2 regions of the Erwinia persicina genome follow, and region 2 is predicted to be linked to the other one. Evidence: predicted binding sites of a transcription regulator. Region 2 holds the regulator's gene; the other holds the start of a gene.
What was found. The regulator ArgR, encoded in region 2, controls arginine synthesis, uptake and breakdown. The targets are predictions, from matches to a motif close to ANTGAATAAAAATACANT.
Positions count from the first base shown of each region.

Region 1: argE (acetylornithine deacetylase) is a predicted target of ArgR. The motif match lies at 9,690-9,707, and genes of this name have one in related genera.

Region 1 covers NZ_CP082141.1:4,468,018-4,483,368, forward strand. The annotation lists gene btuB (TonB-dependent vitamin B12 receptor BtuB) at 1-188, opposite strand, end outside; cobalamin riboswitch at 256-437, opposite strand; gene trmA (tRNA (uridine(54)-C5)-methyltransferase TrmA) at 562-1,662, shown strand; gene K6L24_RS20640 (YijD family membrane protein) at 1,690-2,049, opposite strand; gene fabR (HTH-type transcriptional repressor FabR) at 2,061-2,702, opposite strand; gene sthA (Si-specific NAD(P)(+) transhydrogenase) at 2,894-4,294, shown strand; gene oxyR (DNA-binding transcriptional regulator OxyR) at 4,268-5,197, opposite strand; gene K6L24_RS20660 (glutathione peroxidase) at 5,334-6,065, shown strand; gene argH (argininosuccinate lyase) at 6,145-7,518, opposite strand; gene K6L24_RS20670 (argininosuccinate synthase) at 7,611-8,825, opposite strand; gene argB (acetylglutamate kinase) at 8,856-9,632, opposite strand; gene argE (acetylornithine deacetylase) at 9,755-10,906, shown strand; gene ppc (phosphoenolpyruvate carboxylase) at 11,265-13,916, shown strand; gene metF (methylenetetrahydrofolate reductase) at 14,041-14,940, opposite strand; gene K6L24_RS20695 (bifunctional aspartate kinase/homoserine dehydrogenase II) at 15,171-15,351, opposite strand, start outside.
Region 2 covers NZ_CP082141.1:449,359-464,709, forward strand. The annotation lists gene aaeB (p-hydroxybenzoic acid efflux pump subunit AaeB) at 1-1,253, shown strand, start outside; gene K6L24_RS02080 (NAD-dependent succinate-semialdehyde dehydrogenase) at 1,390-2,844, shown strand; gene K6L24_RS02085 (barstar family protein) at 2,882-3,151, shown strand; gene yhcN (peroxide/acid stress response protein YhcN) at 3,234-3,497, opposite strand; gene yhcN (peroxide/acid stress response protein YhcN) at 3,589-3,858, opposite strand; gene yhcN (peroxide/acid stress response protein YhcN) at 3,981-4,244, opposite strand; gene argR (transcriptional regulator ArgR) at 4,671-5,141, opposite strand; gene mdh (malate dehydrogenase) at 5,458-6,393, shown strand; gene degS (outer membrane-stress sensor serine endopeptidase DegS) at 6,466-7,533, opposite strand; gene degQ (serine endoprotease DegQ) at 7,614-8,999, opposite strand; gene zapG (Z-ring associated protein ZapG) at 9,113-9,511, opposite strand; gene zapE (cell division protein ZapE) at 9,687-10,814, shown strand; gene rplM (50S ribosomal protein L13) at 11,059-11,487, shown strand; gene rpsI (30S ribosomal protein S9) at 11,503-11,895, shown strand; gene sspA (stringent starvation protein SspA) at 12,203-12,844, shown strand; gene sspB (ClpXP protease specificity-enhancing factor) at 12,850-13,353, shown strand; gene K6L24_RS02155 (sulfite reductase subunit alpha) at 13,417-15,174, opposite strand; gene K6L24_RS02160 (glutamate synthase-related protein) at 15,285-15,351, opposite strand, start outside.

The DNA.
Region 1 (15,351 bases), 650 kb from region 2:
TGCCAGCGGTCGATCTGCTCTTTCGTAACCACCGTGGTAGGGGCCAATACAGAAGAGACTGGCTGTTCAAAACGATTCGCAGTCACAACCTGCGTTTCTTCATTACTATCCTGTGCAAATCCGTTTTGCGCCCAGAGGGAAATCGCCGTAGCGCTAAACGCCAGCAGCGAGTTTTTAGTTGTTATCATCATCAAGCATCCAAAAGATGTGCAGGATGCCGCAGGCATACGATCGATAGCACGCGATGATCGTAAAAAATGCGACGTTCATCCGGCAGGTCTTCGGGCTCAGAATCCTTAAGTGGCAATGACTTCCCGTCAAAAGACAGTGTCTGCATTACGCTATTGTCACGACATTCTATACCGCTGCGCGTCAGCTCCAGATTTGCACTGGATTCCCTTTTAACTCGTGGGGAGGCCGGAGGCCGCATTTTATGTACAAATATATTAGAAGTCCAGATATCCAGACATCCATAATGAATGAAGAGTGGACAACGCTGGACATGAGATAAAGATTCCCTACAATCGCCCGGCTATATCCGCCAAATACCCAGGAATCACCATGACACCCGAACAACTGCCTGTTGAACAGTATGATGACCAGCTCACTGAGAAAGTGACACGACTGACGTCGATGATGTCCGCATTTAACGCGCCCGAAGTCGAAGTCTTCCGTTCTCCGGTCAGCCATTATCGGATGCGTGCTGAATTCCGTATCTGGCATGATGGCGACGACCTGTACCATATTATTTTCGATCAGGAGACGCACAACCGCATCCGGGTCGACAGCTTCCCGGCGGCCAGTGAACTGATTAACCGCCTGATGCCCCGTATGATCGCGGCCGTGCGCGACCAGCGTGCGCTGCGCTTTAAACTGTTCCAGATAGACTATTTATCGACGGTCAGCGGCCAGGTGGTGGTTTCACTGCTCTATCACCGTAAGCTGGATGAAGAGTGGCAGCAGGCGGCCACGCTACTGCGTGATGCGCTGCGTGCGGAAGGGTTCGATCTGCATCTGATCGGCCGCGCCACTAAAACCAAAATCTGTCTGGACCAGGATTTCGTTGATGAGCGTCTGATGGTGGACGGCCGTGAGATGATCTATCGCCAGGTAGAAAACAGCTTTACGCAGCCCAATGCGGCAATGAATGTGAAGATGCTGGAATGGGCGCTGGATGCCACGCGCGATTCTCGCGGCGACCTGCTGGAGTTGTACTGCGGCAACGGCAACTTCTCACTGGCACTGGCGCGTAACTTCCGCCGCGTGCTGGCAACGGAAATCGCCAAACCGTCAGTCGCCTCTGCTCAGTACAATATCGCGGTAAACCAGATCGATAACGTACAGATTATCCGCATGGCGGCAGAAGAGTTTACTCAGGCAATGAACGGAGACAGAAGCTTCAGAAGGCTGGAAGGTATCGATCTGAGCAGCTATGAGTGCGAAACCATTTTCGTCGACCCGCCGCGCAGCGGCCTGGATGAAGAAACGGTGAAGATGGTGCAGGCGTATCCGCGCATTCTGTATATCTCCTGTAATCCGACGACGCTGTGCGAGAACCTCGCCACGCTGTCTGACACCCATGAGATCGCTCGCCTCGCGCTGTTTGACCAGTTCCCGTATACCCATCACATGGAGTGCGGCGTACTACTGACCCGCCGCTAAACTGGCCCGGGCGATGCGGGTCGCCCATTATTGCTGACTATTTTTGCGCGCGCGCCACTTCATGGCAATCCAGAACACCACCACCACCATCAGGATGGTCGGTACAAAGTTAGAGCCAATGTCCGGGTATTCTGCCCGGACGATGGCGCTGTACACCAGAATCCCCAGCAGGAAAAAGCCGGCAGCCAGCGACGGCATTCCTTCAGGCATGGCGCGATTCAGGTAGCGCTGATGCAGGCACCAGGCAGCCAGACCGAGCGCGATCAACGGGAAGACTGAAAATGGCACCAGGGAACTGAACAGTGCCGAAAAAGAACCATTAATGGAAAGTCCGGTAATAAAGGTCAGTAGCAGTGTTCCTTTGTCCCGGCCCGTTGCTAAATTCATGTCACCCCCTGCTAGTCTTTGGATTCCAGCGTTACTGCCAGCTTTTCCTGCTCACGGCGGTACCAGTAATAGGCCCCCTTCGAGATCATCCGCAGCTGCAGCACCAGTCGTTCTTCCAGCTGACGCCGCTGATCGGCATCAATATCCAGCGCTTCCGCACCGGCGTTAAACACGATAATCACCATCGCTTCAGCCTGCGCCTCGGTGAAGCTGCGCGGCATGCGATTTTCAATTTCCAGATAATCAGCCAGTTCGGCGATAAAGTGCTGAATCTCACGCGCTACAGCAGCACGGAACGCGGATGAGGTTCCGGAACGCTCACGGAGTAACAGGCGAAAGGCGTTAGGATTGTCGCCAATAAACTCCATAAAGGTAGAAACCGATGTCCGGATAACGCTGCCACCTTTGGCAATACGCTGACGAGCCTGACGCATAAGCTGTCGCAGCATCAGGCCACTTTCATCCACCATCGTTAGCCCCAATTCATCTACATCACGAAAGTGACGATAGAATGACGTTGGAGCAATACCCGCCTCCCTGGCGACTTCACGCAAACTGAGGCTGGCAAAACTACGTTCGGCGCTTAGTTGACTAAATGCCGCTTCGATTAATGAACGTCGTGTACGTTCTTTTTGCTGCGCTCTGACGCCCATTTTTCTGCCTGTTTAGCCTGCAAGTGGGCACTATAGCAAAAATTTCAGCGTACAGTGGGCCAAACTTTGTGACCGCCTGTTAACTCATTCATTTGGCAATTGATGGCAAAAAGCACGGTTAGAATTGGGAACTGAGGCGCGAGATGTTAGAATCTCGTTGTAAAATTGTATAAAAAATAGGACGTATTGGTATGCAACAGTCTTATGATTACGACGCCATCGTGATTGGCTCCGGCCCTGGCGGTGAAGGTGCCGCGATGGGCCTGGTGAAACAGGGCGCACGAATTGCCGTTATCGAGCGCTATCACAATATCGGTGGCGGATGTACACACTGGGGGACGATCCCTTCTAAAGCGCTGCGCCATGCCGTCAGCCGCATTATCGAATTCAATCAGAACCCCCTGTATAGCGACCACACGCGTCTTTTGCGCTCTTCTTTTGCTGATATTCTGAACCACACTGAAAACGTCATCAGCCAGCAAACCCGGATGCGTCAGGGCTTCTACGAGCGTAATCACTGTGAACTGTTCCAGGGTGACGCCCGTTTTGTCGATGCCAACACCATCGAAATCGAAAGCCATGATGGCACGGTCGAACGACTGACCGCCGGAAAGTTTGTGATTGCCTGTGGTTCACGCCCTTACCATCCACCGGATGTCGATTTTAGCCACCCACGCATCTATGACAGCGACTCTATCCTTAACCTGCACCATGAACCGGATCATGTGATTATCTATGGTGCCGGTGTGATCGGTTGTGAGTACGCGTCGATTTTCCGTGGCCTGTCGGTCAAAGTCGATCTGATTAATACCCGCGACCGTCTGCTGGCCTTCCTCGATCAGGAAATGTCAGACTCGCTCTCTTATCACTTCTGGAATAATGGCGTGGTGATTCGCCATAATGAGGAGTTTGAGAAAATTGAAGGGGTGGCAGATGGCGTGATTATGCATCTCAAGTCCGGCAAGAAACTCAAGGCAGACTGCCTGTTGTACGCTAACGGACGCACCGGGAACACCGATTCACTGTCACTGGACAATGTCGGGCTGGAAGCGGATGGTCGCGGTCTGTTGAAAGTGAACAGTATGTACCAGACGGCACAGCCGCATATTTACGCAGTGGGGGATGTAATTGGTTACCCAAGTCTGGCGTCTGCTGCCTACGATCAGGGGCGCATTGCCGCGCAGGCGATGATCAAAGGCGAAGCGACCGCGCACCTGATTGAAGACATTCCGACCGGTATCTACACCATCCCGGAAATCAGCTCCGTCGGGAAAACCGAACAGCAGTTAACGGCGATGAAAGTGCCCTACGAAGTGGGTCGGGCGCAGTTCAAACACCTGGCACGTGCGCAGATTGTCGGGATGAATGTCGGGAGTCTGAAGATCCTGTTCCACCGCGAGACCAAAGAGATCCTCGGCATTCACTGCTTCGGTGAACGTGCTGCGGAGATCATCCACATCGGTCAGGCGATTATGGAACAGAAAAACGGTGGCAACACGATTGAGTACTTCGTGAATACCACCTTTAACTACCCGACGATGGCGGAAGCCTACCGGGTTGCCGCGTTAAACGGCCTGAACCGCCTGTTTTAACGCACCGCCATTCATGACCGCCTGCATATGCTCGCGGATCTCCTCTGCCAGCTGCTCATAGCGGCCGCGCAGAGGGGAACCCGGGCGATACACTAACGCGATGGTGCGCTGTGGTACCGGCTTATAGCAGTCCAGGTAACACACCCCGTCGCGCACCCGCTCTTTCGGTACCGCCAGCGAAGGCAACAGCGTAATGCCGCTGCCCGCAGCCACCATATTGCGTAGCGTTTCCAGACTGGTCGCGCGGAAGTGTGTGTCTTCATCTGCTCCGGCCTGGAAGCAGAAGCCCATCGCCTGGTCGCGCAGACAGTGACCGTCTTCCAGCATCAAAAGCTTTTCACCGGAAAGATCCGACATCGGTACGCGATCGCGGTCATGCCATGGGTGATCGGCATAGATCGCCAGTTTCATTGGCTCATCAAACAGGGGCACTTCAATAAAGGCTTCTGACTCTTTCACCAGCGCCAGAATGGCACAATCCAGCTTACCGCTGTCGAGCTGCGCCAGCAGCTGCTGGGTCTGCGCTTCGTGCAGATACATTTCCAGCTTCGGGAAAGTTTTATGCAGCGTGGGAATAATCTGCGGCAGCAGGTACGGGCCAACGGTCGGGATCAGACCAATATGCATCGGCCCTGACATCGCCTCGCCCTGCTGACTGGCCATCTCCTTCAGTACTTTCACTTCACGCAGCACGGTACGGGCCTGGTCCACCAGCAGCAGACCGGCCTGGGTAAACAGTACTTTACGACTGGTGCGCTCCAGTAGCATCACGCCCAGCTCATCCTCCAGCTTACGAATCTGGCCGCTTAACGTCGGCTGACTCACATGGCAGGCATCGGCTGCACGACGAAAATGGCGATGTTCTGCCAGCGAAACCAGATACTCCAGATCACGTATATTCATTTTATCCTCTCATTCACGATAGTTCGTGACGATAGATAGCATAGCAACCAACGATTATCCCTATCAAGCATCAATAAAGATAATGTGCCGGTGCAGAAAGGGAGCACACCTAATTTTATAACGTTGAGGTCTTTTTATGTTTGCAAGTCAGGAAGGTAAGTCTATCCCGCAGGTCACTTTTCACACGCGTCAGGGCGACAGTTGGGTCGATGTCACCACTGATGAGCTGTTCAAAGACAAAACGGTGATCGTTTTTTCTCTGCCGGGAGCCTTTACCCCCACCTGTTCATCCAGCCATCTGCCGCGCTATAACGAACTGGCAGACGTATTTGGGCAACATGGCGTGGACAGCATCCTGTGCGTGTCAGTCAATGACACCTTTGTGATGAACGCCTGGAAAGCCGATCAGCGTGCCGGCAACATCACCTTTATTCCCGATGGCAACGGTGATTTCACCCGGGGTATGGAGATGCTGGTGGAAAAAGCCGACCTCGGCTTTGGTCCCCGCTCATGGCGTTATTCCATGCTGGTGCGTAACGGCATGGTAGAGAAGATGTTTGTTGAACCGAATAAGCCCGGCGACCCGTTTGAAGTGTCCGATGCGGATACCATGCTGCGCTATGTGGCCCCGGAATTTAAAGTGCAGGAGTCCGTTTCCCTGTTCAGCAAGCCGGGCTGCCCGTTCTGTGCCAAAGCCAAGCAGATGCTGTTAGACCGAGGGATCGCGTTTGAAGAAATCGTCCTGGGTCAGGACGCCACCACCGTTAGCCTGCGTGCCGTCACCGGCCGGGCTACCGTACCTCAGGTGTTCATTGGCGGTCGCCATATCGGCGGCAGTGATGATTTAGAGCAGTTCTTCGCGGCATAACAGACAGGGGCGGCCTTCTTCTGGTCGTCCCTTTCACGCCGGCAGGCTGACCCCGATAAGAAGGTCAGCCTGGCGCCCCTTATCCCAGGCGCTGTTTCGCTTCAGTGATCGCATTTGCTACCTGATGCGGAGAAACGCCGCCTTTAGCGTTACGTTTGTCCAGGCAGGACTGCAGCGACAGGAAGGGATAGACATCTTCTGCAATCACGCTGCTGAACTTCTGCAGGTCAGACAGCGCCAGTGCTTCCAGCGCTACACCCTGCTTAATCGCTTCTACCACGGTTTCACCGACAATATGATGCGCTTCGCGGAACGGCACGCCTTTGGCGACCAGGTAATCCGCCAGTTCGGTCGAGTTCGCATAACCCTGTTCGGCGGCTTCCTGACAACGCGGACGTTTCACCTGAATTCCGTCCAGAACCAGCGCCGCCATATGCAGGCAGTCAGACCAGGTATCGAGCGCGTCGAACAGCCCTTCTTTGTCCTCCTGCATATCTTTATTGTATGCCAGCGGCAGACCTTTCAGCGTCATGCTCATGGCGGTCAGTGCCCCCTGCACGCGGCCAACCTTGCCACGGATCAATTCCAGCGCGTCCGGGTTTTTCTTCTGTGGCATCAGCGAGGAGCCCGACGTCACTTTATCAGACAGCTCAACAAAGCCCGCCTCACCCGTGTTGAAGAAGATCAGATCTTCGGCAAAACGCGACAGGTGTACCATGCCGATAGAAGCATCTGACAGCAGTTCCAGCACGTGGTCGCGGTCGGATACGGTATCCAGACTGTTACGGGTGGCGGAGGCAAAGCCTAACCATCCAGCCAGCTGTTCGCGGTCGATCTCATACGCAGTTCCGGCCAGAGCACCGCAGCCCAGCGGGCTGACGTCCAGCCGCTTCAGCGTATCCTGCAGGCGGCTTTCATCACGCGCCAGCATCTCAACATAGGCCAGACACCAGTGGGCAAACGTCACCGGCTGCGCGCGCTGCAGGTGGGTGTAACCCGGCATGACCGCGTCCTGGTTGGCTTCTGCGGTGGCAATCAGTGCCTGCTGGAACTGACGTGTGGCAGTCAACAGTTCGCTGACCTGCGCTTTACACCACAGTTTCAGGTCGGTAGCGACCTGGTCATTACGGCTACGGCCAGTATGGAGTTTTTTACCCAGTGAACCGACTTTGTCGATCAGCTTCCCTTCCACCCAGCTGTGAATATCTTCGGCGTCGCTTTCCAGAATTTGCTGTGGGTTCGCGCGCACGTCTTCCAGCAGCGCATTCAGCGCAACTTCCAGCTGCTGCTGCTCGTCTGCGGTTAACACATTGACCGTCACCAGCGCTTTGGACCAGGCAACGGAACCAGTGATGTCCTGCTCTGCCAGACGATAGTCGAAGCGCAGTGAGTCATTAAATAACTTGAAACGCTGATCTGCTGCCTGCGTAAACCGTCCACCCCAAAGTGCCATGCTCAGTACTCCATTCAAATAATGTAATAAGGGCGGCACAGGTGCCGCCCCTACGAATGCCTGTAGGGGCGAGTGGCCTCGCCCGGAAAAGATTACTTCTTCTCGTTCAGCGCGCGAATGCGTGAAGACAGAGAGAACAGACGGATAAAGCCGCCTGCATGACGGTGATCGTACACTTCGTCTTCACCGAAGGTGGCAAACTCTTCAGAGTAAAGGCTGTTAGCCGATTTCTTCTGGATGGCTGTTACCTGACCTTTGTACAGCTGCAGCACCACTTCGCCGTTCACTTCTTCTGCCAGTGCCGCCGCAGAAGCCTGAATGGATTTACGCAGCGGTGCGAACCAGCGGCCATCGTAAACCACATAGGACATTTCCAGGCCAAGCTGCTCACGCCATTTGAAGCTGTCGCGATCCAGAACCAACTGCTCAACCGCACGCAGCGCATTCACCATGATGGTGCCGCCAGGGGTTTCGTAGCAGCCGCGGGACTTGATACCCACCAGACGGTTTTCCACGATATCGATACGACCGACGCCGTGACGGGCACCGATGGCGTTCAGTTTGTCCAGGCAGCCAAACGGGCTTAACGCTTCGCCGTTCACCGCAACGACGCACCCTTTCTCAACGGTAACGGTCACCTGCTCAGGCTGATCCGGGGCTTCCAGTGGATCCACGGTCCATACCCAGCAGTCTTTGTTCGGGGCATTCCACGGGCTTTCCAGCACGCCGCCTTCGGTAGAAATATGCCAGGCGTTTTCATCACGGCTGTAGATTTTTTCCAGCGACGCGGTGGTCGGAATATTACGCTCTTTCAGGTAATCCAGCAGGGCTTCACGGGAACGCAGGTTCCACTCACGCCATGGCGCGACGACTTTCAACTGTGGGGCCAGCGCGGTGTAAGTGGTTTCAAAACGCACCTGGTCGTTACCTTTACCGGTTGCACCGTGGCACAGGGCATCCGCGCCCACTTTCAGCGCCAGCTCAACCTGCGCTTTAGCAATAATCGGGCGCGCCATTGAGGTGCCCAGCAGGTAAGTCCCTTCGTACAGGGCACCGGTCTGCAGCACAGGATAAACGTACTCGCTGATGAACTCTTCACGCAGATCCACCACATGGCACTCAGACGCGCCCGACTGCAGCGCTTTCTGCTCCACGCCTTCCAGATCGCCGCGCTCCTGGCCGATATCCGCCACGAATGCCACCACTTCACAGCCGCCGTAGTTCTCTTTCAGCCATGGAATGATGGCCGAAGTATCCAGACCGCCAGAGTAAGCCAGTACGATTTTCTTGATGCTTTTGTCTTGCATTGTCTCTTCCTTAAATGAATACGTTACTAATTAAGCGAGGATACGGGTGCCGATGGACACGCCGTTAAATAAGGTTGGCAGCTGTTCCGCATGGCGCCAGCTGGCGATATCTACCGGGCGGCCCAGCGTACGGGCGGCTTCCAGTGCGGCATTCACTTTGACGATCATACCGTCAGTGATCACCCCATCGGCGATCAGCTGTTCGGCCTTCTCTGCCGTTATCTCTGCAATACGCTGCCTGTCAGCATCCAGAATACCGCTGACATCAGAAAGCAGGATCAGGTCCGCCCCCAGCGTGGCAGCCAGCGCCGTCGCGGCCTGGTCGGCGTTAACGTTCATCAGCAGGCCATCGGCAGTGATGCCAATCGAGCTGACCACCGGCAGGTAGCCCGCACCCAGCAGCGTATTGATCAGGTGGGGAGAACCCGGCGTGGCCAGCCCCACATGGCCCAGTTCATCGTCAAACTGCGCCACATCAACGCTGCCGCCGTCGCCCAGGCACAGACCAACGGCATCAATGCCATGTTTTTTTGACCAGGCCAGCAGGGTTTTGTTCGCTGTACCCGCCAGGGCCCCGGTGATAATGTCAATCTGGTCGGCGGGTGTGACACGCAATCCGTTTTTCTTCTTCACCGGCAGCGACAGCTTGCTCATCAGTTCATCGACCAGGCAGCCGCCACCGTGAACGATCAGCAACGGGCGCTGATGCGTGGTACGGTAGCTGGCCAGAGCAGTAAACAGACGCTCCAGCGCCTCTTCGCTGTCCAGCAGCACACCGCCTAACTTGATAATTAACGGATGGGTCATCAACTCAACTCGCTCTCTGTGATAGATAGAATTTTCGGTTTCCATCTGGCCGCCGATATTGTATTTTTATTCACTATTAGTGCATGAATATTGATACTATCCTAACCCAAGGACTGTCAACAGTGAAGACAAAATTACCCCCTTTTATTGAGATTTACCGCCAACTGATTGCAACGCCATCAATCAGCGCCACCGACAGTGCGCTCGACCAGAGCAATGAAACTTTAATCAATTTACTGGCGGGCTGGTTCCGCGATATCGGCTTCAGCGTGGAAGTCCAGCCGGTACCCGGCACGCGCAATAAATTCAATATGCTGGCAAAGAGTGGTCAGGGTGCAGGCGGCCTGCTGCTGGCCGGGCATACCGACACCGTGCCATTCGACGATGGCCGCTGGACGCGCGATCCCTTTACCCTGAGTGAGCACGACAATAAGCTCTACGGTCTCGGCACGGCCGACATGAAAGGCTTCTTCGCCTTCATCTTAGAGACCCTGCGTGATATTGACGTGTCAGCGCTGAAAAAACCGCTTTATATTCTCGCCACCGCCGATGAAGAAACTACCATGGCGGGCGCGAAGTTCTTCTCTGAAACCACCAGCCTGCGTCCGGACTGTGCCATTATCGGCGAGCCCACCTCCCTGAAACCCGTGCGTGCGCACAAAGGCCATATTTCTAATGTGATCCGTATTCAGGGTCAGTCAGGCCACTCGAGCGATCCGGGCCGCGGCGTCAATGCTATTGAACTGATGCATGAGTCCATCACCCAGTTGATGGAACTGCGCAATACGCTGAAAACACGCTATCACCACGATGGCTTTGCCATCCCCTACCCAACGATGAACTTTGGCCATATCAGCGGCGGCGACGCAGCCAACAGGATCTGCGCCTGCTGTGAACTGCATATGGATATCCGCCCACTGCCGGGCCTGACGTTGAGCGATCTTGACGGTCTGCTGAATGAGGCGCTGGCTCCTGTCAGTGCGCGCTGGCCAGGCCGTCTGACCGTGGGTGAGCTGCACCCGCCGATCCCGGGCTACGAGTGTCCGCGTGAGCATCAGCTGGTTCAGGTGGTGGAAAAACTGCTGGGGACAGAAACAGAGGTGGTGAACTACTGCACCGAGGCACCGTTCATCCAGCAGATCTGCCCGACGCTGGTGTTAGGCCCGGGATCGATCGATCAGGCGCATCAGCCGGACGAATTTATAGATACGGCGTTCATTAAACCGACCCGCGAGCTGATCGCCCAGGTGGTGCATCATTTTTGTCATCATTAACCCGGTTTAATCAAAATACTTCGGGTTGCAGGGGGATGGCAGGCCCGTCAGTCCCCATCACGATGTGACGGGGGTAAAAGTGTCCGCCCCCTGCATTTCCAGGGTAAGAATGACGTACTAAAGGGACAATTGGCTGCAAAAACAGCGTGTTGCCCCTGATTTCAATTATTCCGGATGATAAGAATAACTTATCTCGTTCTGCTGTAATTAAATTTCATAAATTTCGGCTATTTAGCGTCACGATGCGCTGTATTTAAGTCAATTGACGAATGGTTGCGAACGTGGCTAGATAAAAGACAACGTTATGCCCACTGGGGTGAAAGATAGTTACAAATACAAGAAGGGTGTCAGGGATCATATGAACGAACAATATTCCGCAATGCGAAGTAATGTCAGTATGCTCGGCAAACTGCTCGGGGATACTATTAAGGATGCACTGGGAGAGAACATCCTGGACCGGGTAGAAACCATCCGTAAGCTCTCGAAGTCATCACGTGCGGGAAATGATGCCCACCGTCAGGAACTGCTGACCACGCTGCAAAATTTGTCCAATGATGAACTGCTGCCGGTAGCCCGTGCATTCAGTCAGTTCCTCAACCTGACCAACGTAGCCGAGCAGTACCACACCATTTCGCCAAAAGGCGAAGGTGCGAATCACCCTGAACTGCTGGCCGGTACCTTTGAGCGCCTGAAGCAGCAGCCAGACCTGACCGAAGCCGCCGTTCGCGAAGCGATTGAATCCCTGTCGCTGGAACTTGTTCTGACCGCCCACCCGACTGAAATCACCCGCCGTACCCTGATCCATAAACTGGTCGAAGTGAACAGCTGCCTGCAGCAACTGGATCACAATGACCTGTCTGACTATGACCATGGCAAGATCATGCGCCGTCTGCGCCAGCTGGTGGCCCAGGCCTGGCATACCGATGAAATTCGTAAATATCGTCCCACGCCCGTGGATGAGGCCAAGTGGGGCTTTGCGGTGGTGGAAAACAGCCTGTGGGAAGGCGTACCGCAGTTCCTGCGTGAGCTGAATGAGCAGGTCGAAGCCGCCTTTGGTTACACCCTGCCGGTTGATTTTGTGCCGGTCAAGTTTACCTCCTGGATGGGCGGTGACCGCGATGGCAACCCGAATGTGACGGCCGATATCACCCGCCATGTCCTGCAGCTTAGTCGCTGGAAAGCCACCGACCTTTTCCTGCGCGATATCGCCGTACTGGTCTCTGAGCTGTCGATGTCAGAATGCACGCCGGAAGTGCGTGAGCTGTGCGGTAACCCGGACGCGCTGGAGCCTTACCGCGAAATCATGAAAAACCTGCGTGGCCAGCTGATGAGCACCCAGGCTTATCTGGAACGCCGCCTGAAGGGCGAGCGCCTGCCGCGCCCGGACAACCTGCTGATCTCCAACGATCAGCTGTGGGAACCGCTGTACACCTGCTACCAGTCACTGCAGGCCTGTGGTATGGGGATTATTGCCAACGGTCAGTTGCTCGACACCCTGCGCCGCGTGAAGTGCTTTGGCGTACCGCTGGTGCGTATTGACCTCCGCCAGGAAAGTACCCGCCATACTGAAGCCATTGCTGAAATCACCCGCTATCTCGGCCTGGGCGATTACGAGAGCTGGTCAGAAGCTGACAAACAGGCTTTCCTGATCCGCGAACTGAGCTCCAAACGTCCGCTGATGCCACGCCAGTGGGAACCGAGTGCTGATACGAAAGAGGTGCTGGATACCTGTCGCGTAGCGGCGGATGCACCGCAGGGTTCGATTGCTGCCTACGTTATCTCCATGGCGAAAACGCCGTCAGACGTGCTGGCTGTTCATCTGCTGCTAAAAGAGGCGGGTATTTCTTACGCGATGCCGGTGGCCCCGCTGTTTGAAACCCTTGAGGATCTCAACAACGCCAATGATGTCATGAGCCAGCTGCTGAATATCGACTGGTATCGCGGCCTGATTCAGGGCAAGCAAATGGTGATGATCGGCTATTCCGACTCCGCCAAGGATGCAGGGGTGATGGCTGCAAGCTGGGCACAATATCAGGCTCAGGATGCGCTGATCAAAACCTGCGAGAAAGCCGGTATTACCCTGACGCTGTTCCACGGACGCGGCGGCTCCATCGGCCGCGGCGGTGCGCCGGCACATGCAGCGCTTCTGTCGCAACCCCCGGGCAGCCTGAAAGGCGGCCTGCGCGTGACCGAACAGGGTGAGATGATCCGCTTTAAATACGGTCTGCCGGAAGTCACTATCAGCAGCCTGTCGTTGTATACCGGGGCGATCCTCGAAGCTAACCTGCTGCCACCGCCGGAGCCGAAGCCCGAGTGGAACAGCATCATGGACCAGCTGTCTGATGTGTCCTGCAAAATGTACCGGGGCTACGTGCGTGAACACGAAGACTTTGTGCCTTACTTCCGTTCTGCCACCCCGGAGCTGGAGCTGGCCAAGCTGCCGCTGGGTTCACGTCCGGCGAAACGTCGCCCGACCGGCGGTGTTGAGTCGCTGCGTGCCATTCCGTGGATTTTCGCCTGGACGCAGAACCGCCTGATGCTGCCCGCCTGGCTGGGTGCCGGTGCCGCGCTGCAGAAAGCGATGGAAGAGGGTCATCAGGAAACGCTGGAAACCATGTGCCGCGACTGGCCGTTCTTCTCGACTCGTCTGGGGATGCTGGAGATGGTGTTCTCGAAGGCTGACCTGTGGCTGGCGGAATACTACGATCAGCGTCTGGTGGATAAATCGCTGTGGTCACTGGGCAAACAGCTGCGCGATCAGCTGGACTCCGATATTAAAGCCGTGCTGACCATTGCTAACGATTCGCACCTGATGGCCGACCAGCCGTGGATTGCCGAGTCGATTGCCCTGCGTAACGTCTACACTGACCCGCTGAACGTTCTGCAGGCGGAGCTGTTACACCGTTCTCGTCAGCAGGAAGCGGCGGGCGCAGAGCCGGATGCCCGCGTTGAGCAGGCACTGATGGTGACCATCGCCGGCGTGGCGGCGGGAATGCGTAACACGGGTTAAGCCGACAGCAGGGGCGATAGGAAAAATGATCGCCCTCACAACCTGTAGGGGCGGAGATTCTTTTTCGGCCTGCCCCTGACAACAAAAAAGGACGCTCAGGCGTCCTTTTTTGTTGTCGCGGTTATCAGGCGACGGCCAGACCCGGGCGGACGCCCAGCGTGTGGCAGATGGCATAACTCATCTCCGCGCGGTTCAGCGTGTAGAAGTGAAAATCTTTCACCCCTTCGCGGCTGAGAATTTTTACCATATCCATCGCCACGTTAGCACCGACCATTTTGCGGGTTTCCGGGTCGTTATCCAGCCCTTCAAACATACTGGTCATCCAGCCCGGCACGCGGACGTTAGTCATCGTGGCGAAGCGCTGTAACTGCCTGAAATTCGACACCGGCAGAATGCCCGGAACGATTTCAACATCAATGCCGGTAGAGACGCAACGGTCACGAAAGCGCAGATAGCTCTCCACGTCGAAGAAGAACTGGGTGATAGCCCGGTTAGCCCCCGCATCAATTTTACGCTTCAGATTGATCAGATCCGCCTGAGCGCTCTTCGCCTCCGGGTGCACTTCCGGATAAGCGGCCACCGAGATATCAAAATCCCCCACGTCTTTCAGCAGCGCGACCAGATCGGCACCGTACATTTCCGGCTTGCCCCCGCCCGGCGGCAGGTCCCCGCGCAGGGCGACAATATGGCGAATACCGTTGTCCCAGTAGTCACGGGCAATGTTACGCAGCTCATCGCGGGTCGCGTCAATGCAGGTCAGGTGAGGGGCCGCTTCCAGGCCGGTACGGTCTTTGATCCCTTTGATAATGCTGTGGGTCCGGTCACGTTCGCCGGAGTTAGCCCCATAAGTGACCGAGACAAATTTTGGCTTCAGGCTGCTGAGGCGATCGATAGAGCTCCACAGGGTGTCTTCCATTTCGCTGGTGCGCGGCGGAAAGAACTCAAAGGAGACGTTAATTTGCCCGCTGATTTCGGCAAGACTCTGGTTCAGTGCTTCGCGCTGATTTGCGTGGAAAAAACTCATACCCGTTTACCTCATCGATCGCTGCTCAGGATAAATCCCTGTCTTAACGTCTATCCGTTTAGACGTCCAGACATTCAAAATGACGCAAATTGGTTAATCAGTCAACAGTTAAATGATGACCTGACGTGACAAATTCTCAACGAAGATGAGGAAAATTCATGCAGGGAAGGAAGAATGAGGAAATGAACCTCTGGGGCCGCCCTTTTATTTCGGTCGACCCCAGAGAAAAACTACAGCAGCTGTGCCAGGCGGTTAAGATCGGACTGGATCGCCCCGGCCGTGACGTCGCGGCCGGCTCCCGGCCCACGGATCACCAGCGGATTATCACGATACCAGCGGCTTTCAATGGCAAACACGTTGTCGCACGGCAGCAGGGCAGCCAGCGGGTGATCGTCCCGCACGGCCTCCACA
Region 2 (15,351 bases):
GGGTGATGAACACTCTGTCGCTGACGCTGATTACCCAGGCGTGCGAGACCTTTCTGATCCAGAACACCCGCCAGGAGTATGTTCCCAGCCAGTTCCATCTGTTTTTCGAAAAACCGGTAGAAACTATTGCTGATATTCATCAGCGGATGAAGGTGATGCGTCGGGTGATCGCCGCCAGCGGCAGCAAGAATACGCCGGGGACGATCCGCTCCTGGGTAGGTGCGGCCAGCCGCTATCTGCTTCTGCTCAAAGGTGTGCATACCAACAGCAGCATCAGCCGTATGGAAGAAGAGATACTGAACGCAGAGCCGGTGGTAAAAATGCGCTCGGCGGAAAGCCGTCATGCTCTGGTGAACGGGCTGCGCACCTTCGTGGCCATCGCGGTGGGCTCTCTGTTCTGGCTTTGGACGGGCTGGACCTCTGGCAGCGGGGCGATGGTGATGCTGGCTGTTATCACCTCTCTGGCGATGCGTACACCGAATCCGCTGATGGTGGCGAAGGATTTCCTGTACGGCATGATTGTCGCCATCCCGCTGGGGTCTCTCTATTACATGGTGGTGATGCCAGGCACGCAGCAAAGTATGCTGCTGCTCTGCATTGCGCTGGGGGTGATGGCGTTCATTTGCGGTATTCTCATTCAGCGACGTCAGATTGGGACGCTGGGTGCGCTGGTCGGAACCATTAATATTCTGACCCTGGACAATCCGATGAAATTCGAAGTCAGCCTGTTTCTTGACAGCGCACTCGGACAGGCCATTGGATGCTTTGTGGCGCTGCTGGTGATCCTGCTGATACGCGATACGTCAAAAGCCCGCGTCGGCAGGACGCTGCTGAATCGTCTGATGTATGCGGCGGTGTCTGCGTTAACGACCAACACGGCACGACGTAAAGAAAACCATCTGCCCGCGCTCTATCAGCAGCTCTTTATGTTGCTCAATATTTTTCCCAGCGATATTGATAAGTACCGGCTGGCCCTGACGCTGATTATCGCCCATCAGCGCATGCGCGATGCCGATGTACCGGTCAATGCCGATTTGTCTGCCTTTCATAAACAGATGCGCCATACTGCTGACCGGGTTATTTCGTCGACGAGTGAGGGGAAAAAACGCCATTACTTCGATCGTTTGCTGGCCGAGTTTGAGATTTACCAGCAAAAGCTGGTGCAGTATGAGGCACCTGTCGGTGTCACCGAGCCGGTGGCCCGTCTGGCTGCGGTGCTAAAAAAATATCAGAATACGCTGATCCGGATCTGATGATGCCGCTGGCAGCGCCTGCTGCCAGCATTTTTGCCGTGACATTCCTGCCGCTCATGCCATTACGTCATAAAACGACCGCCGTTTGCCATCTATACTTATTTTCAGGCAAATAACCCCTATCAGGAGATGAGTCATGGCCCTCTCAACGCTTAAGGATAACGAACTGTTTCAGACAGGCTTTCTGGTCGGCGGCGTCTGGCAGCAGGCGGCCAGCACCTTTGATGTCTTTAACCCGGCGACGGGTGACGTGATTGCCCGGGTGGCAAAAGCGGGTAAAACAGAAACTGAGCAGGCCATCGCGGCGGCGGCGGCGGCTTTCCCCGCCTGGCGTGCAAAAACGGCCAAAGAGCGTGCAGAGATTTTGCAGCGCTGGTATCAACTGATGATTGAGCATAAAGCCTGGCTGGGACAACTGATGACCGCCGAACAGGGTAAGCCCCTTAAAGAGGCGGAAGGTGAGGTGGAGTACGCCGCCAGCTTTATTCAGTGGTTTGCTGAACAGGCGAAGCGTGCCAATGGTGAAATTATCCCCCCGGCTAAGGCCGGTAGCCGGATTTTTGCCACCCGTGAACCCGTCGGCGTCGTTGCAGCGATTACCCCGTGGAATTTCCCGATGGCTATGCTGACCCGTAAGCTTGGTCCGGCACTGGCGGCGGGCTGTACCGGTATTATCAAGCCCGCAAATAACACGCCACTGTCTGCCTTTGCCCTGCTCGCTCTGGCGAAAAAAGCGGGAGTTCCTGACGGCGTGCTGAACGCAGTGGCGGGGGATACGCAGGCGATCAGCGATGCGATTATGGCCAGCCCGGTCGTTCGCAAGATCTCCTTCACCGGATCGACGGAAGTCGGCAAGCTCCTGATGAGAAAGGCGGCAGACACGCTGAAGAAAGTGTCCATGGAGTTGGGCGGTAATGCCCCTTATATCGTTTTTGATGATGCGGATATTGATGCGGCCGTTAAAGGGGCAATTGCTAACAAGTTCCGCAATGCCGGGCAGGTGTGCGTCAGCGTCAATCGCTTCTTTATTCACAACAGCGTATATGACCGTTTTGTCAGCCAGCTCGCCGCTGAAGTGGATAAGCTGAAAGTGGGCAACGGCATGGAAGAAGGGGTGATCGTCGGGCCACTGATTGAGGCTTCTGCGCTGGAAAAAGTCGAAGAGCACGTCAATGATGCTGTAGCAAAAGGCGGCAGGGTGGTGACGGGCGGTGCGCGACATGCGCTGGGTGGGAATTTCTGGCAGCCTACCGTGATAGCCGAAGCCAGTGAAAGCATGAAGCTGGCGCAGGAAGAGACTTTCGGACCGGTGGCCGCCTGTTTCCGTTTCGATGAAGAAGATGAGGTGATCCGCCGGGCTAATGACACCGAGTTCGGTCTGGCGGCCTACTTTTACACCCAGGATTTGCAGCGGGTATTCCGCGTGTCTGCCGCGCTGGAAAGCGGTATGGTAGGGATCAATGAGTGCGCAGTCTCTACTGAGCTGGCCCCGTTTGGCGGCGTCAAAGAGTCGGGTCTGGGACGTGAAGGATCGGTGCTGGGACTGGACGAATTTATGGAAGTCAAAGCCCTGCATCTTGGCGGGCTTTAGCCCTGGGAATGGCAAGGTGTTCTGCGGAGCAGCCAGTATGAGAAAAGAGCGTTTTGATTTTAACGAAATCGTCGATCAGGCCCATTTCTACCGTCAGTTCAGCGAACGATTCGGGCTGGCAGTAGGGGAGATAGCCGACCTGGACAGCCTCTGGGATGCCATTATTCAGCCACGGATACCTTTGCCGCTGGAAATAGAGTTTATCCATCTCGGAAGCGGTCAGAAGCGGCGTTACGGTGCATTGATTCTGTTGTTTGATGAAGCTGAGGAGGAGCTTGATGGTCAGCTGCACTTTAATGTCAGATAACCGGAAATAAAAAGGGCCCCGGCGAACGGGGCCAAAAGGTTCGTCCGGCCTGTCCTTTAAGGGGCAGGCTGTCGACGAGGAATTACTTATAAAGCTCGGCGGTGGCGTGCCAGCTGTCCTGATTACGCGCTTCAATAATGCGATAAGCGCGAGCGCCTTCGCTATCAGCCTTCGCTGACAGCTGTTGACGGATATCCGATGGCGTCCCCGCCACGCCGCTTAACGTAATTGTCCCCGCAGATTGCAAATTTTCAGCCTGCTGGCTGTTCACCAGCTGTGCAGCAGATGCGCCAGCACTGATGACGGAAAGCAGACCCAATGCAGCGATGGTTGTTTTCATTTTCATATTAATCTCCTCATTGTGACCTACAACCTGCGGATGCAATATCATGACCGCAGTCATGTCACGCCGGGCGCACCGGGCACCCGATACGGTGTTATTTATACAGTTGTGCAGTGGCGTGATAGTTATCGCCGTTACGCGCTTCGATGATGCGATAAGAGGTTGCACCCTGACGATCGGCTTTTTCAGAAAGCTGATGGCGGATATCCATTGGCGTTCCGGCAATACCGCTGACGCTCACGGTACCTGCAGCCTGCAGGTTCTGGCTGGCAACCTCCTGGTCAGTCACCAGATTTGCGGCAGCTGCACCAAATGAAAGAATAGAAGCAAGACCTAACGCGGCAATAGTAAAAGTGGTTTTCATGATTAAAACTCCAGAATGAAGGTTTCGCGGCAACCGAAAGGGCTAAAAAGCGTTTGTTATACTTGGGGTTACCGTATTTAAATAATTAATTAACTAATATGCAGGCAGGGAAACTGTCGTGCTTATTTGTAAAGCAAAGCAGTGGCGTGCCAGTTACCGTTCTCGTAGTTTTCGATAACGCGGTAAGCGCTTGCCCCTTTCTCTTCTGCTTTAGTATTCAGTGCTTCACGCACGTCCATCGGTGAACCAGCAATGCCACTGACGCTGACCACACCCATTGATTGCAGGTTTTTTGCCTGATCGGCGCTAACCGATTCAGCGGCAAAAGCCCCAAATGACAGTGCAGACAACACGCTAAAAGCGGCAATAGTCGTTTTAATGTTCATAGTATTTTCCTCGTCAGCTGTTTTTATCTTTTTGAATACTGTGATTTGCATCACGAAAACAAGTATAGATCTAATAACGTAAAAAATTAATAGCACGCTAATAATGTTTTGATGGGATTCTTCCTACCACTTTCAGTTTTTAATAACCACGCGTTATAAAAAACGCTTATACTTTAACCATCAGCTGTTAAATTGCTGTGAAAACATTAACCTGCGTGAAGTTAGCGATCTGTGCTTTTATTAGGGGCCGATCATAGCGATGAAATAAATCCTGAAGGTCTTAGTAGCAGGCTGTAGGCAGAAAAGGCAGTGGAATGTGTCGTTATGCAGGGATTTAGCAGGGGATCAAAAAAGGCCGGTGAGACACGGCCTTTGGCTGGAAGAGGGGGTAGCAAGTGTAGCCAGCAGGTTAACGTCTGGTGCGGCTTATAACTCTTGTTCAAACAGAACCAGCACCGCATCGTGCAGCTGCTTCACCGTAAAGGCGCGTGCGGGCGTAATAAAGATGGTGTCATCTCCGGCAATGGTGCCAAGGATGCCTTCCGCTTTACCCAGGGAGTCGAGCAGACGGGCAATCAGCTGAGCGGCTCCCGGGCTGGTGTGGATAACCACCACCGCCTCATTATGGTCGATATCCAGTACCAGATTTTTGAGAGGGCTGGTCGTGGTCGGAACGCCCATTTCCGCCGGCAGGCAATAAACCATCTCCATTTTGGCATTGCGGGTGCGAACCGCACCGAACTTTGTCAGCATTCGGGAGACCTTCGACTGATTAATATTCTCGAAGCCGTCTTCCTGAAGTGCGCTGACAATCTCGCCCTGTGAGCTGAATTTTTCTTCCTTGAGTAAGGCCTTGAAAGCCTTAATCAGTTCTTCTTGCTTAGATGGGTTACGCATAGGTTACCGATAAAAGGGAGTGATTAAAGGATCCCCGCAGCGGGATATGACATTATTATGCATTTAAATGAATTTTTATGCAAATAAGAAATGATTCAGTAGGCCATCTCTGCCGACGGGAAGGTAGTTTAACAAACTTTGGCGTTGAAAAGAATTTGCTGAAGCCGTGCTGAAATACGCACGATGTGAACAGTTTGTTATAATGATGAGGTTGTCCGCATCAGCGCTAAAGGTGTAATGTAACGCCGCATCACAATGCAAATGTAGATGGATTTCCCGGCAAATGTAATGTTCAAAATATAATAAGGAGTTTAGGATGAAAGTTGCAGTCCTCGGTGCAGCAGGTGGTATTGGTCAGGCTCTGGCCCTCCTGCTTAAAACTCAGCTTCCGGCTGGCTCAGAACTCTCTCTGTACGACATCGCCCCAGTGACCCCAGGTGTAGCGGTTGATTTAAGCCATATCCCTACCTCCGTCAGTATTGAAGGCTTCAGCGGTGAAGATGCAACCCCCGCGCTAAAAGGTGCTGACGTGGTACTGATTTCTGCCGGTGTGGCCCGTAAACCCGGTATGGATCGTTCAGATCTTTTCAACGTTAATGCCGGTATCGTGCGTAATCTGATTGAGCAGGTGGCTTCGACCAGCCCGAAAGCGCTGATCGGCATCATTACCAATCCGGTAAACACGACCGTTGCTATCGCTGCTGAAGTGCTGAAAAAAGCGGGCGTTTACGATAAAAATAAACTGTTTGGCGTGACCACGCTGGACATTATCCGCGCTAATACTTTTGTTGCCGCGCTCAAAGGCAAGCAACCTCAGGATCTGAATGTTCCGGTCGTCGGTGGGCACTCTGGCGTCACTATCCTGCCACTGCTGTCACAGATCCCCGGCGTAACATTTAGCGAACAGGAAGCGGCAGATCTGACTAAACGTATTCAGAACGCGGGTACCGAAGTCGTGGAAGCGAAAGCGGGTGGCGGTTCTGCAACGCTTTCCATGGGGCAGGCTGCTGCGGTGTTTGGTTTGTCCCTGGTCCGTGCCCTGAAGGGTGAAAGCAATGTTGTGGTCTGTGCTTATGTTGAAGGGGATGGCGAATACGCGCGTTTCTTCTCACAGCCGGTGCTGTTGGGTAAAAATGGCATTGAAGAACGCCGGCCAATTGGCCAGTTAAGTGCGTTTGAAAAACAGTCTCTGGACGGTATGCTCAATACGCTGAAGAGTGATATTACGCTCGGCGAAGACTTCGTTAAGTAATCGTCTTATACCGGGGCAGCAGGCTGACGCTGGGCTGCCGCCCCTGATATCAGGGTTTAAGAGGAAGGATCGTTACTGGCTCTGACCCGGATTCTCATCAGGATATTCCTGCACCGTAACAGGTAAGGTCAGTTTTTTATCCTCACGGCTGATTTCCACGTTAATCACGGTCCCCGGACGAATTTCCGCTACCTGGTCCATGGTTTCCATCGGAGAAATAGCCGGGACGTTATTCACTCGCGTAATCACATCGTTCACGCGGATACCGGCTGCATCGGCAGGTCCGCCCGCTTTCACTATCGTCACCACAATTCCCTGGCCCTGTGGGTGCTCCATACTGGAATTTTGACCGCTAAACCGTCGGAACTCCTGGCCGGTAATGCCAATGTAACCTCGGATCACACGCCCGTCGCGGATCAGTTTTTCCATCACCTTGGTGGCCAGTTTGGTCGGTATGGCAAAGCCCAGCCCTTCCGGTGTTTCACCGTTGCTACTTTTATCAAAGGACAGGGTGTTGATACCCATCAGCTCACCCAGCGAGTTGATCAGCGCCCCGCCTGAGTTACCCCGGTTAATCGAAGCATCTGTCTGCAGGAAATCCTGATGTCGGGAAGGGCTCAGGCCGACGCGACCCGTGGCACCAATGATACCCTGCGTCACTGTCTGGCCGATGTTATACGGGTTACCAATTGCCATCACCAAATCGCCAACATGCGCGATGCGCTGCGGGTTGATGGGGATCACGGGAAGATTAGTGGCATTGATTTTCAACACCGCTAAATCGGTCAGGGAGTCCGATCCGACCAGCATAGCTTCGAAGTAGCGGCCATCCTGCAGGTTGACAATAATCTGGCTGGCATCGTTAATCACATGTTTATTGGTCAGGATATAGCCGCGGGGATCCATGATGACGCCGGAACCCAGCACATCACTCGCTCCGCTGGCGCTGCGGTTGTAGACATAGACCACGGCAGGCGCTGCGCGTCGCACGCCTGTGTTGTAGCTGACGGGCTCTTCGCTGGTACTGTCATTTGAATGTGACAGCAGGTCGCTACCCAGCCGGAGGCCAGGTACGGCAACGAGAAGCAGCGCAGCCACAATCAGGCCAAGGATCACTGAACGCAAAATTTTAAGAAACATGGTCTTAGGCGGTGAATGAATGGACGAAGGGCAGGATAGCATGAGTTACGCAGACACAGTAGCCTGTGTCTGCGCAGGTATTAAGGCAACAGGAGATAGATATTCTCGTTGCCACGCATCACGCTCAGTGCCAGCAGCGGTGGTTTTGCCTCCAGCAATTTTCGCAATTCTGCCAGATTCTGCACCGGCGTGCGGTTGACGCCGACGATCACATCCTCTTTTTGCAGGCCAAACTGAGCGGCAGGCGTGGATTTTGCCACTTCATCCACCTTCACCCCTTTTGTGCCATCTTTCGCTGCGCCATCACTGAGCGTGGCACCCTGCAGGGCGGGCGTAAGCAGGGCGGCGCTGGCGCTGCTCTGGGTACTGTTATCCAGTTTGACGGTGACAGTCTGCGGCTTGCCGTCACGGACCAGGCCGATTTTGACTTCCTGACCCGGTGGCGTGGTGCCGATTTTCACCCGCAGTTCAGCAAAGTTGGTGACCGCTTTGTCATTAACGCTGGTGATAATATCACCCGCCTTGATTCCCGCTTTTGCCGCCGCCGACTGTGGCAATACCTCATTGACGAAAGCGCCGCGCTGCACGTCGATATTAAAGGCTTTCGCCATATCAGCCGTCATCTCGGTGCCTTTAATGCCTAACTGACCGCGTTTCACTTCGCCAAACTGGATCAGTTGCTGCGCCAGACCCATGGCCATATTGCTCGGGATAGCGAAGCCGATACCAATATTGCCACCGCTTGACGCCAGAATAGCGGTATTCAGGCCAATCAGTTCGCCGTTCAGGTTCACCAGCGCGCCACCGGAGTTTCCACGGTTAATCGCGGCATCGGTCTGAATAAAGTTCTCCAGCCCTTCAAGGTTCAGACCGCTGCGGCCCAGGGCTGACACGATACCGGACGTCGCCGTCTGACCCAGACCAAACGGATTACCGATAGCCACGGCGAAATCCCCGACTTTCAGTTTGTCAGAATCAGCGATTTTAACCTGGGTGAGGCGAGTGGCACCCTTCAGCTGGATCAGGGCAATATCGGTCTGCTCGTCACGGCCGACCAGTTTGGCATCGAACTCGCGGCCATCGCTCAACTGAACACTGATTTTGTTCGCACCGCTGACGACATGATTGTTGGTTAATACATAGCCTTTAGCGGCATCAATGATGACGCCAGAGGCCAGGCCTTCAAACTCTTCGGATTTATCATCGCCCTGTGCACCGTCCTGACCATTCTGGTCAAAGAAGCGCTTTAATGGATCCGGGATCGGCTGCGGCTGACTGTCGCTGTCCGTTCCCTCAACATGCACACTGACGACGGCAGGCAATACAGCCTCCAGCATGGGAGCAAGGCTGGGCAAAGGCTCCCCCTGAATCTGCGAGGGGAGTGCGGCATGGGTTGCCGGTACCACCATCATATTGACGCCAATACTCAATGCTAATGCACTTAACAGAAATGATGTCTTCTTCATCGGGGCTCAGCTCTCGCTATCAGGGGAAGGGGGGAACCGACATCGCAGGCAATATGTTGAGTCGATCAGGTATGGCAGTTGAAAAAAGGGGGTGCACTGCACCCCGGAATAATTTACTTCGTCGCGCGTTCACCACGCAACAGGCCAGAGGCACTGTCCGGATAGTCGCGCGGCATCTGTACGGGCACCTGATCGTTATCCGCTTCGGATTCGGTCAGCTGATAAGCAAAGGGATTTTTCTCACCCGGCAGGTTTGGCAGCAGGTCATTCGATCCTTTAGCCATATGCTGATACAGCTGACGATAGTCGCGTGCCATATTGTCCAGCAGCTCAGCGCTGTGGGCAAAATGGTTGGTCAGCTCTTCACGGTAATCTGCCAGTTCGGCTTTGCTCTTCTCCAGTTCATACTGCAGGCTGCGTTGCTCACGCAGTTTCCTGTTACCGAAACGCATGGCGACCGCGCCGATAATAATTCCTACTACTAACCCAATAAGCGCATATTCCCAGGTCATAATCACTCCCATATTGTCTTCGTTGTTCCGTAGGACCTTTCCAACTCATACCCGCCACTATAACCGCTAATCTCACGGAAGTGGAATCCTGCGGCAGCTTCGCTTAGTGTAGAACGACTTTTTTTTCGACGATCGACCGCGAGTCAGGCCATTTTTCAGGGAATGTGACGAAATGATGCAAACGATGTCTCCTCTGGCGCTTTATCAGCAAGCGCTGGAAAACGGCGAGTATCAGGCCGATGAAGTACAGCGTGCCGCCATCACCCGTTTAGACGGGATATATCAGGTGTTAACCCGGAATAGCGCCTCAGCGGCACCTGCCGGCGGAGGGCTGTTGAACCGGCTCAATAAACTGCTGGGTAAAAGTAAAAACGACGTCCAGACACCGGCTCAGGGTCTGTATATGTGGGGCGGCGTCGGGCGTGGCAAGACATGGTTGATGGATATGTTTTTTCGGGCAATTCCTGGTGAGCGCAAGCAACGTCTGCATTTCCACCGGTTTATGCTGCGTGTCCATCAGGAACTGACCGAACTGCAGGGGCAGAGCGATCCACTGCAGATCGTTGCCGACCGTTTCAAAGCAGAAACCGATCTGCTCTGCTTCGACGAGTTTTTTGTCTCGGACATCACGGATGCCATGCTGCTGGGGACGCTAATGGAAGCCCTGTTCAGCCGTGGGATTACGCTGGTGGCCACCTCCAATATTCCTCCGGACGACCTTTATCGTAACGGGCTGCAGCGGGCGCGCTTTGTCCCGGCCATTGAGATGATCAAGCAGCACTGCGACGTTATGAATGTGGACGCGGGGATCGACTATCGTCTGCGTACGCTGACGTCTGCCCACCTGTGGATGACCCCGCTGGGGGATGAGACCATAAAAGAGATGGAGCGGATGTTTATTGCCCTCGCCGGGAAACCGCGTGAAGACCACGAACCGCTGGAGATTAATCATCGGCAACTGCCGACGCTGGGCATGGCCGAAGGCGTGCTGGCGATGAATTTCCTCGCGCTGTGTGGCGAAGGACGCAGTCAGCACGACTATATTGAACTGTCACGCCGTTTCCACAGCGTATTGCTGTATGATGTTCCGGTGATGATTTACAAGACGGAAGACCAGGCACGGCGATTCCTGGCGCTGGTGGATGAATTTTACGAGCGTCATGTCAAGCTGGTGGTCTCGGCAGAAACATCACTTTATGAGATTTATCAGGGTACGCGGCTGAAGTTTGAGTATCAGCGCTGCGTCTCCCGCCTGCAGGAGATGCAGAGCGAAGAGTACCTGCGGTTGCCGCATTTACCCTGATGTTCGCATTACTGTGACGTGATAGTAATTTTATCGCAGAAAACGTTCGATCTTTATGGGCGACTTCTCTATAATCTTGCGACCCCACGTTACAACAAAGGTTTTTTTCCCAAAACTCTTTGTGTTCCGGTAACTCTATCCGAAGGGGTGGGCTTACTGGTCAAGATGGTCGTGTGAGCTCCAACCGTTTATTCAAGCGTTTGGGATTTCACCAACGTGTAACTTAATTTGGGTAAGCTTTTAGATGAAAACTTTTACAGCTAAGCCAGAAACCGTCCAACGTGACTGGTATGTTGTTGACGCAACAGGCAAAACCTTAGGTCGTTTAGCGACTGAACTGGCTCGTCGTCTGCGCGGTAAGCACAAAGCGGAATACACTCCGCACGTCGATACAGGTGATTACATCATCGTTCTGAACGCTGAGAAAGTTGCCGTAACGGGTAACAAGCGTACTGACAAGATTTATTACCATCACACCGGCTTCGTCGGTGGTATCAAGCAAGCGACCTTCGAAGAGATGATTGCTCGCCGTCCTGAGCGTGTGATTGAAATCGCGGTTAAAGGCATGCTGCCAAAGGGCCCGCTGGGCCGTGCTATGTACCGTAAACTGAAAGTTTACGCGGGCAACGAGCACAACCATGCGGCACAGCAACCGCAAGTTCTTGACATTTAATCGGGATTACAGGCAATGGCTGAGAATCAAAACTACGGCACTGGTCGCCGCAAAAGCTCTTCCGCACGCGTCTTTATTAAGCCGGGTAGCGGTAACATCGTTATCAACCAGCGTTCTTTAGAACAGTACTTCGGTCGCGAAACTGCCCGCATGGTAGTTCGTCAGCCGCTGGAACTTCTGGACATGGTCGGTAAATTTGATCTGTACATCACTGTTAAAGGTGGTGGTATCTCTGGTCAGGCTGGTGCGATCCGTCACGGTATCACACGCGCTCTGATGGAGTACGACGAGTCACTGCGTGGCGAACTGCGTAAAGCAGGCTTCGTTACTCGTGATGCTCGTAAGGTTGAACGTAAGAAAGTCGGTCTGCGTAAAGCACGTCGTCGTCCTCAGTTCTCCAAACGTTAATTTTTCCTGCTCAGGCAGAATCAATTATCGGAAAACCCGGTGCCTGGCGCCGGGTTTTTTATTTTCTTCCGGTGCAAAAAGCGCGAAACACACACCGCTTTACCATTTTCCCCCTCAATTCCGTGTGTGGTCCCCCACAAGCTGACTAAAATCTGGTAAACTGTGTGTCACTTTGTGCCCATTGGCCAGGTAAAAATGTCTGTATCCTGTACATCAGGAAAGGGTTAATTTTCGGGCCGGTGGCAATAATGAGTCGCCACGTGGATGGCTATTCGCAGTAATTTTCTCGATAAACTTGGAGGTTTACATGGCTGTCGCTGCCAACAAACGTTCGGTAATGACGCTGTTTTCTGGTCCGACTGACATTTTCAGCCACCAGGTACGCATTGTACTGGCTGAGAAGGGTGTTAGTGTCGAGATCGAGCAGGTTGAAACGGATAACCTGCCGCAGGATCTGATCGACCTCAACCCATACCGTACCGTGCCCACCCTCGTTGATCGCGAGCTGACGCTGTATGAATCGCGCATCATCATGGAATACCTGGACGAACGTTTCCCGCATCCTCCGCTGATGCCGGTTTACCCGGTGGCACGTGGTGAAAGCCGCCTGATGATGCACCGTGTTGAGCAGGACTGGTACAGCCTGATGCGTAAAGTCGAAAACGGCACCGCACAGGAAGCTGAAGCTGCACGTAAGCAGCTGCGGGAAGAGTTGCTGGCTATCGCGCCACTGTTCGCCCGTACGCCGTTCTTTATGAGCGAAGAGTTCAGCCTGGTCGATTGCTATCTGGCTCCGCTGTTATGGCGTTTACCGCAGATGGGTATTGAGCTGATTGGTGCCGGGTCTAAAGAGCTGAAAGGCTATATGACCCGCGTTTTTGAGCGTGATTCCTTCCTCGCTTCTCTGACAGAAGCGGAACGTGAAATGCGCCTGCAAACGCGGGGCTGATTACGATGGAAATGTCCCAACTGACTGCACGTCGTCCCTATCTGCTGCGCGCCTTCTATGAGTGGTTGCTGGACAACAATCTCACGCCACATCTGGTTGTCGACATCAACTTGCCCGGCGTGATGGTGCCCCTGGAATATGCCCGCGATGGTCAGATCGTTCTGAACATTGCCCCGCGTGCGGTGGGCAATCTCGAGTTGGGCAATGATGGCGTTAGCTTCAGCGCCCGTTTTGGCGGCGTTCCCCGTCAGGTTTCCGTGCCTATGGCTGCGGTCCTGGCGGTTTATGCGCGTGAAAACGGTGCCGGTACGATGTTCGAACCAGAGCCGGCGTATGAAGAAGCCAGTGAGTTTGATGCTTCACATGCGCAGGATGATGGGGCGCCAGAAACGGTCATGTCAGTGATCGATGGTGATCGTCCCGATGATGCAGGTGCTGATGACGACAACGATCCCGACGATGAACCGCCCCCGCGCGGCGGTCGTCCGGCGCTTCGCGTCGTAAAATAAAAACGGGCCTTCGGGCCCGTTTTTTTACACTGTCGATCCGGGAGCGCCTGGCTCCCGGTGTCATCAGTAGACGTCGCGCAGGTAGCGCTTCTCTTTTTTCAGCTGGTCAACGTAATCGGCAGCACGCTCTGCAGATAATCCGCCAAACTGAGTAATCACCTCATACAACGCCTTATCAACGTCTTTTGCCATGCGTGAGGCATCACCACAGACATAGAAGTAAGCCCCTTCCTGCAGCCAGGCATACAGTTCGGCACCCTGTTCCAGCATCCGCGTCTGAACGTAGATTTTTTCCGCCTGATCGCGTGAAAATGCCAGATCCAGACGGGTCAGCAGTCCACTTTCCTGCCAGGCTTTCAGCTCATCCTGATAGATGAAGTCATGCTCCTGATGCTGATCGCCAAAGAACAGCCAGTTTTTCCCTTTGGCACCGACGGCCTCGCGCTCTTCCAGGAAGGCACGGAAGGGGGCAATACCGGTCCCCGGACCGATCATAATCAGGGGGGCATCACCGTTCGCTGGCACGCGGAAGGCTTTATTCGGTGAAATAAAGATGGCCGGTTTTTCACCCCGTTTGACACGCTCGGCCAGATAGGTTGAACAGACGCCGCTGCGGGCACGGCCAGCGCTGTGATAACGGACGGAAGCGATCGTCAGGTGCACCTGGTTCGGATGGGCTTTCTGACTGGATGAAATAGAGTAAGCGCGATGCTGTAGCGGACGCAGCAGGCCAACAAACTCAGGAATACTCAGTGAACGGGTCACATCCAGCTGCAGCAGGTCGAGAGTATCTTTCCCCCACAGCCACACACCCAGCGCATCCTTATCGTCGTGCTGTAAGACATGACGCAGTTCCTGGTTGGTGGTGTTCTGGCCCACCCATTCAATCAGCTTGCGCGATGGCTCAGAAATCTCGAACTGGTAGGTCAGCAGATCGCCCAGGCTACGGTCAAAGCCGGGAACCGGGTTATCGTAGTCAGACTTCAGCTGTGTCAGCAACAGCTTCACTAGCGCCGGGTCGTTGACCGGGATCACGCCCAGCGCATCACCCGCTTCGTACTTCAGCCCGCTGTCGGTCAGATCGAACTCGAAGTGGCGGATATCCTTGCCAGACTTCTCACCGGACAGACGCTTGTTGGTCGCCAGAGCGGCGGCATACGGATTATTTTTATTGCTGCCCGGGATGACCGGTGCTTCCGGCGCGCTCTCCAGCGCCGTACCGCTGCTGCCTGCACTGGCGGCAAACTGCGGCATCGAGCTGGCGATCCACGCGTTGGAGGGTTCTTCATAGTCGATATCGCAGTCGATACGATCACAGACGCGTTTTGCACCCAGTTGCTCAAGGCGCATATCAATAAATTTACCCGCCTGGCAGAAACCATCGTAGCCGGTATCGCCAATGGCCAGAACGGCAAAGTGCATCTGCTCCAGACGCGGTGCGGTACTGGCAGAGATGGCCTGCCAGAACAGCTGGGCGTTATCCGGCATCTCGCCTTCGCCGTAAGTCGAGGTGATCACCAGCACATGACGCATGGTGACAAACACGTCGATATCCACTTCACCCAGCCCCTGGACAACCGGTACCAGGCCCTTCGCCCGCGCGGCTTTCGCCGCGTTTTGCGCTAAGGCTTCCGCATTACCTGTCTGGGAACCAAACAGGATATGCAACTGAGTGGTGGCGGAAGAGGCCGCAGAGCCTGCGGCCTGCGGCTGGTTTTCCAGCACCAGCAGACGTGAGTGTAATCCGGCAAGGAAGCCTGCCAGCCAAAATTTCTGCTCGCCGTTAAACGGCGCGTCTTCAGGAATATAAGGAATCTTCATCAGTTTTATCTACTCAATCCCGTTAAATACTCGCCAAACTTCGGGCCGCAGAGGCGTTGGCTGCCAGCCCGAAACAGGGAAAGTATGAGTCACTGTTCATAGTCAAATAGTTAAGCTAACTTGCCGACGGCGGCTGCCAGTTCAGGCAGTGCAGCACGCGCGAACAGCTCCTCAAAG